DNA from 3 places in the Erwinia sp. INIA01 genome. Region 1 is predicted to be linked to each of the others. Evidence: predicted binding sites of a transcription regulator. Region 1 holds the regulator's gene; each other region holds the start of a gene.
What was found. Region 1 encodes LexA, which represses DNA repair genes until DNA is damaged. Its sites were predicted from a motif close to TNCTGTATGTACATACAGNA; they were not measured.

Region 1 (4,103 bases):
CTTGTTCATGCCAAGCGCATGTTCCAGCAGGGCTTCAGCGCTGACGTCCGGCACCGTAGAGTCGCTGGAGTAGGGCACATTGCGCAGCAGCTGTAGATAACAATCCAGCTGCTCGGTGAGCTGCTCGCGGGTCATCGAACGCTGGCGTGATGCCAGCAGTGCCGTAACGCACAGGTTGATGGCATTGGCCGCACCGGCGTTGTTGATACGCACCATCACTTTCTGGGCAATATCGTTGACCGCCGGAGTCAGCCACGCCGGGCGCTGGGCTTCAATCGGATCGATAGAATCGCGCCATTCCGGCACGCGCTGGTTGAGGTACGTGACCAGCGGCAGAGGTTCACCAAAGTTGACGTAGCCCTGGCCGAGGTTGCGCAGCTTACGCAGGCCGCGAACCATCGACATAAAGCCTTCTTTCTCTTTGGTCGCACCGCGCAGCTCTTTCGCGTAGGTCCCTACTTCCATCACGTGTTCATAGCCGATGTAGATGGGGACCAGCGTGATTGGGCGGTTCCCGCCGCGCAGCATGGCCTGAATGGTCATCGACAGCGTGCCGGTTTTCGGATCGAGCAGACGTCCGGTGCGCGAACGGCCACCTTCCACAAAGTACTCAACCGAATAGCCGCGGGTAAACAGCTCACCCAGATATTCACGGAATACCGTTGAGTAAAGTTTGTTGCCTTTAAAGGTACGGCGAATAAAGAACGCACCCAGGCGGCGGAAGATCGGGCCGGCAGGCCAGAAGTTCAGGTTGATACCGGCGGCAATATGCGGCGGCACCAGCCCCTGGTGGTAAAGTACGTAGGAGAGCAGCAGGTAGTCCATATGGCTGCGGTGGCAGGGCACATAGACGATCTCATGCCCGTCCTGCGCCAGCTGGCGCACGCGCTCGCCGCCGCTGACGTTCAGGCCCTGATACAGCTTGCTCCAGGTCCAGCCCATCACGCGATCGGTCAGGCGGATTGCTTCATAGGAGAAGTTAGCCGCGATCTCTTCCATCAGCTCAACGGCGTTCTGCTGGGCCTTTTCATGGGAAATTTTCTTGCTGCGCGCTTCATCTTCCACTGCTTTGGCAATTGCCTTGGACTGCAGAAGCTTGTTGAACAGATCCTGGCGCACCGGCAGGCGCGGGCCTACGGCTGCCAGCCGCTGGCGGGCGAAGTGCATACGCGCCACGCGTGCCAGCTTCTGTGCGATAGTTTTATCGGTACCGTGCTCGGTCGCCATGCGGCGCAGCGAGACGATAGGCGAGAAACGCACAAAGCTATCGCGACCCAGCCAGATCACCGCAAAGAACTTCTGAATGCCGTTCAGCACCCGCAGATGCGGCTGTTCGACACCCTGTACTTCGCGCCCCGGCGCACGGCCAAACATCACCGATACCGGCACCATCTGTACATCCAGATCGGGATGATTACGGTGCAGGTCCAGATAGTCATGGAACAGCTTGACCGACTCAAGGTTCGGTACGAAATAGGGGAACACGCGCGGACCGTCATGGATAAACACATAGCGGGGCAGCACGGTGCCGTCGATCTCCAGCGGATGCAAAGGATCGGGGAGATCCTGTTTGCGGCACTGTTCGCGCAGGGCAAGGAGATCGGCCTTTGAATCATAAGGCAGCACATACATAATAGGGCGAGAAGTATCAAGCCCAAGCTCGGCAACCGGTTCGGCCGGGATTGCCTTACTTTTTACCAGGAATTTCACTGGCAGATTCAACAGTTTGTAATATAAATTACGCCAACCTGACATAGACAACATGAAGCCTCTTGTTAGCAAAGCGCCGCAAGCATACCAGAAAGCGCTAACAGAATCTGTGGTGTTGCAAAATGTGCTACACCCTCTCATTGACGTTAAACTTCCCAAAGGGTTCCCTGATTATGGCAAATAACGCCACCGGACTGACTCGAATTGTAAAAGCAGCGGGTTATTCCTGGAAAGGTATACGTGCTGCCTGGCAGCATGAAGCGGCATTCCGGCAGGAAGCGATTGCTGCCATCGTCGCCATCCTGATCGCCTGCTGGCTGGATGTGGATGCCGTGACCCGCGTGTTGCTGATTGGCTCCGTAGTGATGGTGATTATTGTTGAAATCCTTAATAGTGCGATTGAAGCGGTGGTTGACCGTATCGGCAGTGAAATTCATCCGCTGGCCGGGCGTGCCAAAGATATGGGATCTGCCGCCGTATTATTAAGCATAATATTGGCAATTTTTGTGTGGGCAATGCTATTGATTGCACATTTGCGATAGGTTTTCCGAAATTCAACAAACTGCTGTTTTTTAGCCAGCTTTGGGTTTCCAACGCGCAAATACCTGTATATACTCACAGTCGACTGTATAAACAACCAGGGGGCGGGATGAAAGCACTAACGGCAAGGCAGCAGCAGGTTTACGACCTGATTCGCGACCACATTAACCAGACCGGTATGCCACCGACGCGGGCAGAAATTGCCTCGCAGCTCGGCTTCCGTTCCCCTAATGCTGCAGAAGAACACCTGAAAGCGCTGGCCAGAAAAGGCGTGATTGAGATCGTTTCCGGCGCATCGCGCGGTATTCGTCTGATGATGGAAGAGGCCGATGGCCTGCCGCTGATCGGCCGCGTTGCCGCTGGCGAACCCCTGCTGGCCGAGCAGCATATCGAAGGCCACTACTCGGTAGACCCCGAACTGTTTAAACCCAATGCGGACTTCCTGCTGCGCGTCAGCGGCATGTCGATGAAGGACATCGGCATTATGGATGGCGATCTGCTGGCGGTGCATAAAACGGAAGACGTGCGTAACGGACAGGTTGTTGTGGCGCGTATTGATGACGAAGTGACCGTTAAGCGTCTGAAGAAGCAGGGTAACATCGTTCACCTGCTGCCGGAAAACAGCGAGTTTCAGCCGATTGTTGTCGACCTGCGTCAGCAGACGCTGACCATAGAAGGCCTGGCCGTCGGTGTTATCCGCAACGGCAACTGGCTGTAATCCCCCACCGAATATGACGCGTCGCCCTCTGCGGCGCGTTTTGCGATCTCTCATCACTCCCTGCTTCCGGTTGAAACACGATGCGACTGCTGACGGCTGCCGATAAAAATCTCTGGCGGCTGGCGCTGCCGATGATCCTCTCCAATATTACCGTGCCGCTGCTAGGTCTGGTGGATACCGCGGTTATTGGACATCTTGATAGCCCGACCTACCTCGGCGGCGTGGCGATTGGTACGACTATCACCAGCTTCCTGTTTATGCTGCTGCTGTTCTTACGCATGAGCACCACCGGGCTGACCGCACAGGCGTTTGGCGCAAACGACAAACCCGCTCTGGCCCGTGCGTTAATGCAGCCGCTGCTGCTGGCGCTGATGGCCGGTATCACCTTTATTGTGCTGAAAGCGCCGCTGACCCATCTGGCGCTGGGGCTGACCGGCGGCAGTAAGGACGTGCTGCACCAGGCCGATTTGTTTATGCAGATCCGCTGGCTCAGCGCGCCCGCCACGCTGGCAAACCTGGTATTACTCGGCTGGCTGCTGGGCGTACAGTATGCCCGTGCGCCGGTGATCCTGCTGGTGGTGGGCAACCTGGTGAACATCCTGCTGGATCTGTGGTTTGTTATTGGCCTGAAGTGGGGCGTTCAGGGCGCTGCGGCGGCTACCGCTATTGCGGAATACGTCAGCCTGCTGGTCGGGCTGCTGCTGGTGTGGCGGGTGATGGTGATGCGTGGCCTGTCGCTGCGTCTGCTGCTGAGTGCATGGCGCGGTAATCTGGCCCGCCTGCTGAGGCTGAACCGCGACATTATGCTGCGTTCTCTGCTGTTGCAGGTGTGCTTTGCCTCACTGACGATTTTCGGCGCGCGGCTCGGCAGCGATATTGTTGCCGTCAATGCGGTGCTGCTGATGTTTCTGACCTTCACCGCCTACGCGCTTGACGGCTTCGCCTATGCGGTCGAAGCCTGTTCGGGAGAAGCCTTTGGTGCGGGAAACAGCCAGCAGCTGCTCAGCGTCTGGCATGCGGCCTGCCGCCAGTCCGGCGTTGTTGCGCTGGCGTTCTCGTTGATTTATGCCTTCGGCGGCGAGCATATTGTGGCGCTACTGACCTCTCTGGAGCCTCTTCGGGAGCTGGCCGATCG
Region 2 (4,103 bases), on a different contig from region 1:
GCCCAGTACTACAACAGAGCCATCTTTAGGGTCCAGATTGCTCAGCTGGGTGTACAGCTGATCCAGAGCCTGCTGACCTTCTGGTTTCAGAGTGGCTTTGTTGAAGTTGAACAGCACGTCAGACTTCAGGGTGAAACGCTTGGTTTCAACAACTGGAGCTGGAGCTGGTGCTGGAGCTGGTGCTGGAGCAGCAGCTTCTTCCTGACCGAAACGGTAAGAAACACCTACGCTGAACATAGAGTTGTCAGGACGTGCACCAACGGTACCTGCGTCACCGATGTTGTTAACCCACTGGTAGTCCAGACGGGTTGCCCAGTTTGGAGTCAGAGCATATTCAACACCCACTGCTGCCAGTGGAGAAACGCCAGTGTCGTGATCGCTGATGCGATCGCCGCCAACTACCTGCTGAGTGGAGTCAGCACGCCAAACCATACCACCCAGACGGGTGTACAGGTCCAGGTTGTCCAGAACCGGGTAGCTCAACTTAGCTGCCAGCTGAACGCCCTGCGCTTTGAATGCGCCATTGACCTGATCGCCTTTGTTAGGCATACGGCCCAGCCAGTCATAACCCAGTTCGAAGCCCAGGTATGGATTCGCCTGATAACCAACGAATGCACCAGCACCAAGCTGGTTTTCATGAGTTGGGCCGTCGTTGTTTTGGTAACCGTTACCGTAGTAACCTTTGTCGTGGTACTGAGACCAGCCCAGTTTAGCACCGGTATACCAGGTGTCATCTTTAGGAGCGGCCTGCGCTACGGTAGCGAAGCCAGCCAGTGCCACTGCAATTGCGATAGCTGTCTTTTTCATTTTTGCGCCTCGTTATCATCCAAATAGGCAATGAGCTTAAATTAAGCTCTTTGGTTAAATCCTTTGCCGGGTTGTCATGCTCGTTTATGACTCTTCCAAAAAAAGGAGGTTATTGAGCACCCTGGCGAGATAAAGTCTACAACGTACTAGCAAACTTACAAGTGTGATATGACGCTGGCCGGTAAAAAAATGGGGAATCTTACATATTTTTTAACATTCCGAACGGAATTATGTGTATAAGAAATGGTCAGAGACGCAGCTAACCTATTGTACAGCCGCGTCATAACATTATCTGGGGCTTAAGGCGTGTACCACGAGAAAAAATCCTGAGAATTATCTCATTTTTACTTAATGATACAAACTTGAATGAATTTTTAACCCGCTAAGTGGTCTGCCTGACTGAGAATTTGCACGATCGGGACGCATGATTAACCCCAGTGCCTGGCCAGAGTTTGCTGCTGCCAGCAGTCGTGCACGATCGCTCTCCGAAACATCCTCTTCGAACCACCCCAAAACGACGCTGTAATTACCTGTTTGCAAAGCTTTAATCATTGCTTCAACGGTGGTGATTGGCCCTGAATGTGCGGCTTGCATAACGCGATCTAAAGGCAGCCCTGAACGCTGCAACCACTCGCGGCTCAACTTTTGATGAGGAGTGAGCCACAGCTGCCAGCGAGACTGTTTGCCTAACTGCTGTAACAGAGGGAGCAGCAACAGCTGCGTCATACCTGGCTGGTTCTCGCTGTAAATTAATTCGCTAATCAGGCCAGCGGCATTAGCTGGAGCAGATGTCACGCGTGATGAAACGTGGAATGCACTATTAACTGATTGAGATTTCGGGAAATAGGTATGCATGATGTCTTCGCTCGCAATGTCACTGTATGAATATACAGTATATGTGTAATGGACAAAGATCAACCTTATTTTTTTGATTACGCCTCGCAAAATCGCAAGATAACTTGAAACATTGTCATTTATTCATTGAACCTGTAATACGGATTGCCTATGTTTCAATATGTTGATTTTTCGGGATTTATGCGAATGTTCTTAAGCTGAGCAGGGAGTTGCTATGAGTAGTTCAAAACAGAGAATTGAGCAGACGAAACAGCGTTTAGCGGCGTTGGGGCCGGTGGAATCACGCACACAGTTTGGTGGCTATAGCCTGTCTGTGTCGAAGACCGTATTTGCAGTTGTTGCCGATGGAGAACTGTATCTGCGTGCCTGCGAACAGGCCCAGCCATATATAAGTGAAAGGAAAATGCAGCCCCTGCATTTTGTAAAGCGAGGTCTGCCGGTTGCCCTTAATTACTACCGTGTTGATGGTGTGCTGTGGTCCGATGCCGACCAGCTAGTGGCTATTTCTTCACTGTGTCTGAATGGTGCACGGCAGGAATTAAAAGAGAGGCTAAGGAATCGGCGTATCAAAGATCTACCCAATATGGGGATTCGGATGGAGGCGTTGCTGCGGGAAGTCGGTATTTGTTCCATTGAAATGCTCATGGAACAGGGGGCAAAACGAAGCTGGCTTAAACTGCGGGCTATCAATAAACATCTTGGTCTTTCGGTGCTATTTGCTCTTGAGGGGGCGATAGTTGGCAGCCACTATGAGGCGCTGCCGACCGCAGTTAAAGAGGAATTGCGCGCCTGGTTTAAAAGCAATGCGCATCGAAAAGGGTGATTTTTTTCATTAAGCCTGGTTGCCGGTACGTTGAACAATCTGCTGTTTAAGCCTGGCAATTTCAGGTAACAATGCCACCAGCAGGCCCACCTGCTGTAAGACAAGCGGTTCTTTGGTGGCATTATCTGACTCAGTTTTCTGAATCCGTTGTGCCAGGTTTGCCATCATGCGCTGCGCTTTAGCTTCATCCACCACTTCAATATGCAGGATATCATCAACATAGCAGACGGCATCATCCATTAGCTGAAGCAGATTGGTGTTTTCGAGTTTCTCACGGTGTGCCCCCAGCGCTGAAATGTAGCTCAGGAACGAGTGGTTCAGACACAGTAGTCGGAAAGCGGCTTCACGAAGTGCGCTATCCGCTTTACTTTCAGCCGGGATATTCGATACCACGGCAGCCAGCTCTGCATCACCGTTGTGGGCATCCCGCCGTGCGATGCGGTAATCAAGGCGATTGTCTTTTCCCTGATGATACTGCACCAGCACTGCATCCAGGTAGCGGCAGTTAGCATTGAGCGTTCGCTCCGCCACGGCCGGAAGTCTGAGAAAACGCCAGTCCGGCCAGATAAATGCGACGGCCAGCCAGGCAATGCCACAGCCCAGCAGCGTATCAATAATGCGTGGCAGCGCGACTTCAAACCCTTCGCCCAGCAGATTGAAGCACAGCAGCACCAGCAGCGTGATAAACATGGTGGCATGGGCATACTGAATGTTACGGAAGAAGAAGAACATCACGCCGGTAACGACGATCAGCATCAACTGCCCCTCAATAGACGGTACCAGCCAAAGGAGAGGCAATCCGAGAGCAATTCCTGTCAGTGTACCGACGATTCGCAGCGCCAGCCGCCTGCGCGTGGCACTGTAATTGGGCTGGCAAACAAACAGGCTGGTTAGCAGTATCCAGTAGCCGTGCTGCAGGCCGGTGAATTGAATAAAAGCGTAACCGGCGCACAGGAGAAGCGAGAGTCGGACTGCATGGCGGAACAGCGGCGATTCCGCACTCATATGGCGGCTGAGGCGCAGGCGGATATCGCTCCAGCCGGTTAGCCCCTCGCGGGAAAGCGATTGATCGTGGTAATAACCGCCTTCCGCCAGCGCCTGTTCTGATTCAATCGTTGCCAGCTGGGCATCGATCGCTTTCAGATTGTTCAGCAGGAAGTGCATCGCTTTTACTTCCCGGCTCTCCGGCTGTTGCTCAGTCAGTCTCTGGAGCGCTGCGTTAAGATTGGCAAACACGCGTTCAAAGCGCAAATCATGCTGATAGGTTTCACGCAGCAGGATGGCGCGTGAAAGCTGTCGACATGCCACGGCCTGCAGCGTTAACAGGCGCTGAAAGCGGAAAAGAATATCACTGGCACCCCATGCTTTACGCAGAGAATGGTACTGCACGTGCGAGGAACTGGCGCGCTCATGGATATCCTGAGCCACAAAATAGTAATGAAGCGTGCGCCTGGTTCCGCGCTGGCCGCGATCTCCTCGTAGCCGCGACTGTATAGACGCTTTTGCCTGGTTCAGCAGGGTGACCAGTTGACTGTTTGCCATAGCGACATCCACCATCGCCTGCCGGTCATCTTCTTCAAGGTCAGGATCGAACAGGCTGGCTTTGGCTTCCAGATAC
Region 3 (4,103 bases), on a different contig from region 1:
GCGTCGTTGCTTACGACGCGGTGATAAACAGCTCCCGCACCTGATGCAGCTTATCGCGCACCTCGGCGGCTTCCTCAAACTCAAGGTTCTGCGCATGCTGCTGCATTAGCGCCTCCAGTTCGTGGATGCGTTTCTGCAGCCCCTGCGGCGACAGATCCACATAACCCGGATCGTCTTCCACAATGCTGCGGCCCTTCATGCTGCGCGGTTTGGCTTTGTTTTTCGCCAGCCCCTGCCCCAGCTCCAGAATGTCGGCAATTTTCTTGTTCAGCGCCTGCGGCACGATACCGTTTTCTTTGTTAAAGGCGTCCTGTTTCTCACGGCGGCGCTCCGTTTCACCAATGGCGCGCTCCATCGACGGGGTGATCTTATCACCGTACAGAATCGCTTTACCGTTAAGGTTACGCGCCGCGCGGCCGATGGTCTGGATCAACGAACGTTCAGAACGCAGGAAGCCCTCTTTATCCGCGTCAAGGATCGCCACCAGCGAGACTTCCGGCATATCCAGCCCCTCTCGCAGGAGGTTGATACCCACCAGCACATCAAACTTGCCGAGGCGCAGGTCGCGGATGATTTCAACACGCTCAACGGTGTCGATGTCGGAGTGCAGATAGCGTACCCGCTCGCCGTGCTCTTCCAGATACTCGGTTAAATCTTCCGCCATCCGCTTGGTCAGCACCGTCACCAGCACGCGTTCGTTAATCGCCACCCGCTGGCGAATCTCCGACAGCAGATCGTCAACCTGGGTGCCAACCGGGCGCACTTCGACGATCGGATCAAGCAGACCGGTTGGGCGAACCACCTGGTCAATCACCTCGCCGCCGGATTTTTCCAGCTCGTAATTGCCCGGCGTAGCGGAAACATAAATGGTCTGCGGGGCCAGCGCCTCAAACTCTTCAAACTTCATCGGGCGGTTATCCAGCGCCGATGGCAGGCGGAAACCGTATTCCACCAGCGTCTCTTTTCGTGCCCGGTCGCCGCGATACATGCCGCCGATCTGTGGAATGGTGACGTGTGATTCATCAATCACCAGCAGGCCATCGGGAGGCAGATAGTCAAACAGCGTCGGCGGCGCTTCACCCGGGCCGCGCCCGGAAAGATAGCGCGAGTAGTTTTCAATGCCCGAGCAGTAGCCCAGCTCATTCATCATTTCCAGGTCAAACTGGGTGCGCTGGCTGATACGCTGTTCTTCCAGCAGTTTATTGTTGGCCAGCAGTACCTGACGGCGATCGGCCAGCTCCACTTTGATCTCTTCCATCGCCTGCAAAATACGCTCGCGCGGGGTTACATAGTGGGTTTTCGGATAGATGGTGTAGCGTGGGATCACCGAGGTAATTTGCCCGGTCAGCGGATCGAAAATCGACAGCCGTTCCACCTCTTCGTCAAACAGCTCAACCCGCAGCGCGTAGTCGTCGGACTCCGCCGGGAAAATATCGATAACCTCACCGCGTACGCGGAACGTGCCGCGCTGGAAGGCCTGATCGTTGCGGGTGTACTGTAGCTCTGCCAGACGCCGCAGAATGGCGCGCTGGTCAATCACCATGCCGCGCGTCAGGTGCAGCATCATCTTCAGATAGAGGTCGGGGTCGCCCAGGCCGTAAATCGCCGAGACCGACGCTACCACGATCACATCACGGCGCTCCAGCAGCGCCTTCGTCGCCGACAGGCGCATCTGTTCAATGTGTTCGTTTACTGAAGCATCTTTCTCGATAAAGGTATCCGAGCTGGGGACGTAGGCTTCAGGCTGGTAATAATCGTAATAGGAGACAAAGTATTCCACCGCATTGTCGGGGAAAAACTCCTTCATCTCACCGTACAGCTGCGCGGCCAGGGTTTTATTGGGTGCCAGCACCATGGTTGGCCGATTGAGATCGGCAATCACGTTGGCGACGGTAAACGTTTTTCCTGAACCCGTTACCCCAAGCAGCGTCTGGTGAGCCAGCCCGTCTTCCAGACCCTCTTCCAGACGGCGGATCGCCTCAGGCTGATCGCCAGAGGGTTTAAAATCGGAGTTGAGTTTAAAGACTTTGCTCATTAGCAGGCTACCTGATGGAAATATGCACGAACCGGGTTCTAATTCTACTCCGCCATCGCCAATTTGCCAGTTAAAAATACTGGATAAATTAACAGTTGATTTGCATAATGCGAATCCAGAGGGCAGAGCCGCACTTTTGTCGGACAGTACGCAAACGACTGCGCATAAACTGTTACCGGGTTATCCCCAGAACTTTTGTTATATTAACATTTGTCAAGCGTCGGCAGTTAAAAGCGCGGCCGACTTTGGTTCAAGAATCCCCGGCGCTTGATTTTAGTTAAAATGCTGATTTTAATAGAATTAAATAACAAGCCGAGTTTCGCATCAATCAGAGCCAAAGCCGCGCCCGCTCTCGCTTTACGCAAGTTTTCACAATCTAATACACAAGGTTATCCACAGTAACAGTGGATAACTGATTACAGCGCTTGAAACGTCTGATGTGTATAAATCGTCCCCATCGCTCATAACCACTGCTAAATATTTTTTTTTGTTTTTTTTTTCACACTTCAACGCACCTTTTTGGATATGAAAAGGTGGAATTCTGCATAGACAGTAGGAATTTTAAGCATCCCCGTCTTTCAGACTTCAGCGCACTCCTGCCATTTCACGCAGCAGCTGCACCACAATTGATTAGCCCGGAGCACTATCGGGGTGCAGCCCGCTGATTACCGTTAGAAATTGTTTAACGTTTCTGACAAATAGAGCCGCAGAACTGATAGTTCATCGAGTTTTTCACCGTTATGTAGAGATGGCCCGTTAATTGCTTGTTAAATAGTACGCCAGCTAAATCGCCCTGTAATGCGGGTGCAATCGGATACTGTCTGGAGGAGAGTGCAAGATGCTGAGTTTACGTTCAATCAATCAATTTTATGGGCAAAACCATATTCTGTGGGATGTGGACCTCGATCTTCCCCCCGGCACCTGTACCGGCATCATTGGCCGCCCCGGGATGGGGAAGACTACGCTGGTTAACTGCATCATGGGCCACCTGCCGATCAACAGCGGTTCGATGATTTGGCAAGAAGGCGATCTGCCGCCGCAGGATTTGCTGCTGCAGCCGGTAGAGCGGCGTGCTGCTCTCGGCATTGGCTATGTTCCGCAGGGCAGGCAAATTTTTTCTCAGCTTAGCGTGGAAGAGAACCTGCAAATCGCCCTGCTGGCCGGTGCAGGACAGGAGCGCCACCGGGCTATCCCGCAGATGGTTTATGACCTGTTTCCGGCACTTTATTCGCTACGCCAGCAGCGCAGTGGCGAACTGCCCCTCGACCAGCAGCAGCATCTGGCGTTGGCCCGTGCGCTGGTTCTGGAACCCAAGCTGCTGATTCTGGACGATCCGACCGAAGGTATGTCGCCGTGGCTGGAAGAGGAAATGGGCAATCTGATCCACCGGCTGAATCATGATTTCGGCATGACCATTTTGCTGTTGGAACAGCGCCTGTCGTTTATCCGCCGGGTGGCCGATTACTTCCTGCTGCTGCACCGCGGGCGAAACGTCGCCCACGGCAAAATGGCGCTGCTGGATGAAGGCGTGGTGAATACCTGGCTGACGGCCTGAACAGTGCTGCCCGGGGTGGCATCCCGGCGTTATTCCAGCGTCTTCGCATCGGGGCGCCTGCCGCTATGGCAGAGACAGATACTGCCCCAGCTGCGCCCTCTGCGTTTCATCGGGCAGATAAGGGATCTCCCCCAACAGCGGCGAAGGCAGCAGCCGCCGTAGCGTCGCCATATACTCCGCGTGACGCTTGCCGGCTGGCTGTACGCAGTTGGCAATCCAGCCTACCAGCGGTAATCCGCTGGCCTGAATCGCCTGCGCGGTCAGCAGCGCGTGATTGATGCAGCCCAGCTTAACCCCCACCACCAGAATCACCGGCAGCTGCTCCTGCACCACCCAGTCGGCAAACGTTTGATCCGCTGACAGCGGGGTAAACCAGCCTCCGGCCCCCTCGGTCAGTACCCAGTCAGCGTGCTGCGCTACCGACGACAGCCCGGCGGATAGCTGGCTGAAGGCGATGGGACGCTGCTCTTCCGCACTGACGATATGCGGTGAGGTGGGTTCCATAAACGCCAG

Region 2: the regulator LexA is predicted to act here: its motif matches at 1,683-1,702, upstream of sulA (SOS-induced cell division inhibitor SulA).
Region 3: the regulator LexA is predicted to act here: its motif matches at 2,113-2,132, upstream of uvrB (excinuclease ABC subunit UvrB).

Annotation. Positions count from the first base shown of each region.
Region 1 is NZ_JAPDNC010000002.1:41,805-45,907, forward strand. Features, by position in the region: gene plsB (glycerol-3-phosphate 1-O-acyltransferase PlsB) at 1-1,755, opposite strand, end outside; gene OMR58_RS02140 (diacylglycerol kinase) at 1,884-2,252, shown strand; gene lexA (transcriptional repressor LexA) at 2,360-2,968, shown strand; gene dinF (MATE family efflux transporter DinF) at 3,049-4,103, shown strand, end outside.
Region 2 is NZ_JAPDNC010000004.1:221,723-225,825, reverse strand. Features, by position in the region: gene ompA (porin OmpA) at 1-807, opposite strand, end outside; gene sulA (SOS-induced cell division inhibitor SulA) at 1,156-1,662, opposite strand; gene OMR58_RS09130 (TfoX/Sxy family DNA transformation protein) at 1,877-2,485, shown strand; gene yccS (YccS family putative transporter) at 2,495-4,103, opposite strand, start outside.
Region 3 is NZ_JAPDNC010000004.1:451,475-455,577, forward strand. Features, by position in the region: gene uvrB (excinuclease ABC subunit UvrB) at 11-2,035, opposite strand; gene OMR58_RS10040 (ABC transporter ATP-binding protein) at 2,874-3,590, shown strand; gene bioD (dethiobiotin synthase) at 3,654-4,103, opposite strand, start outside.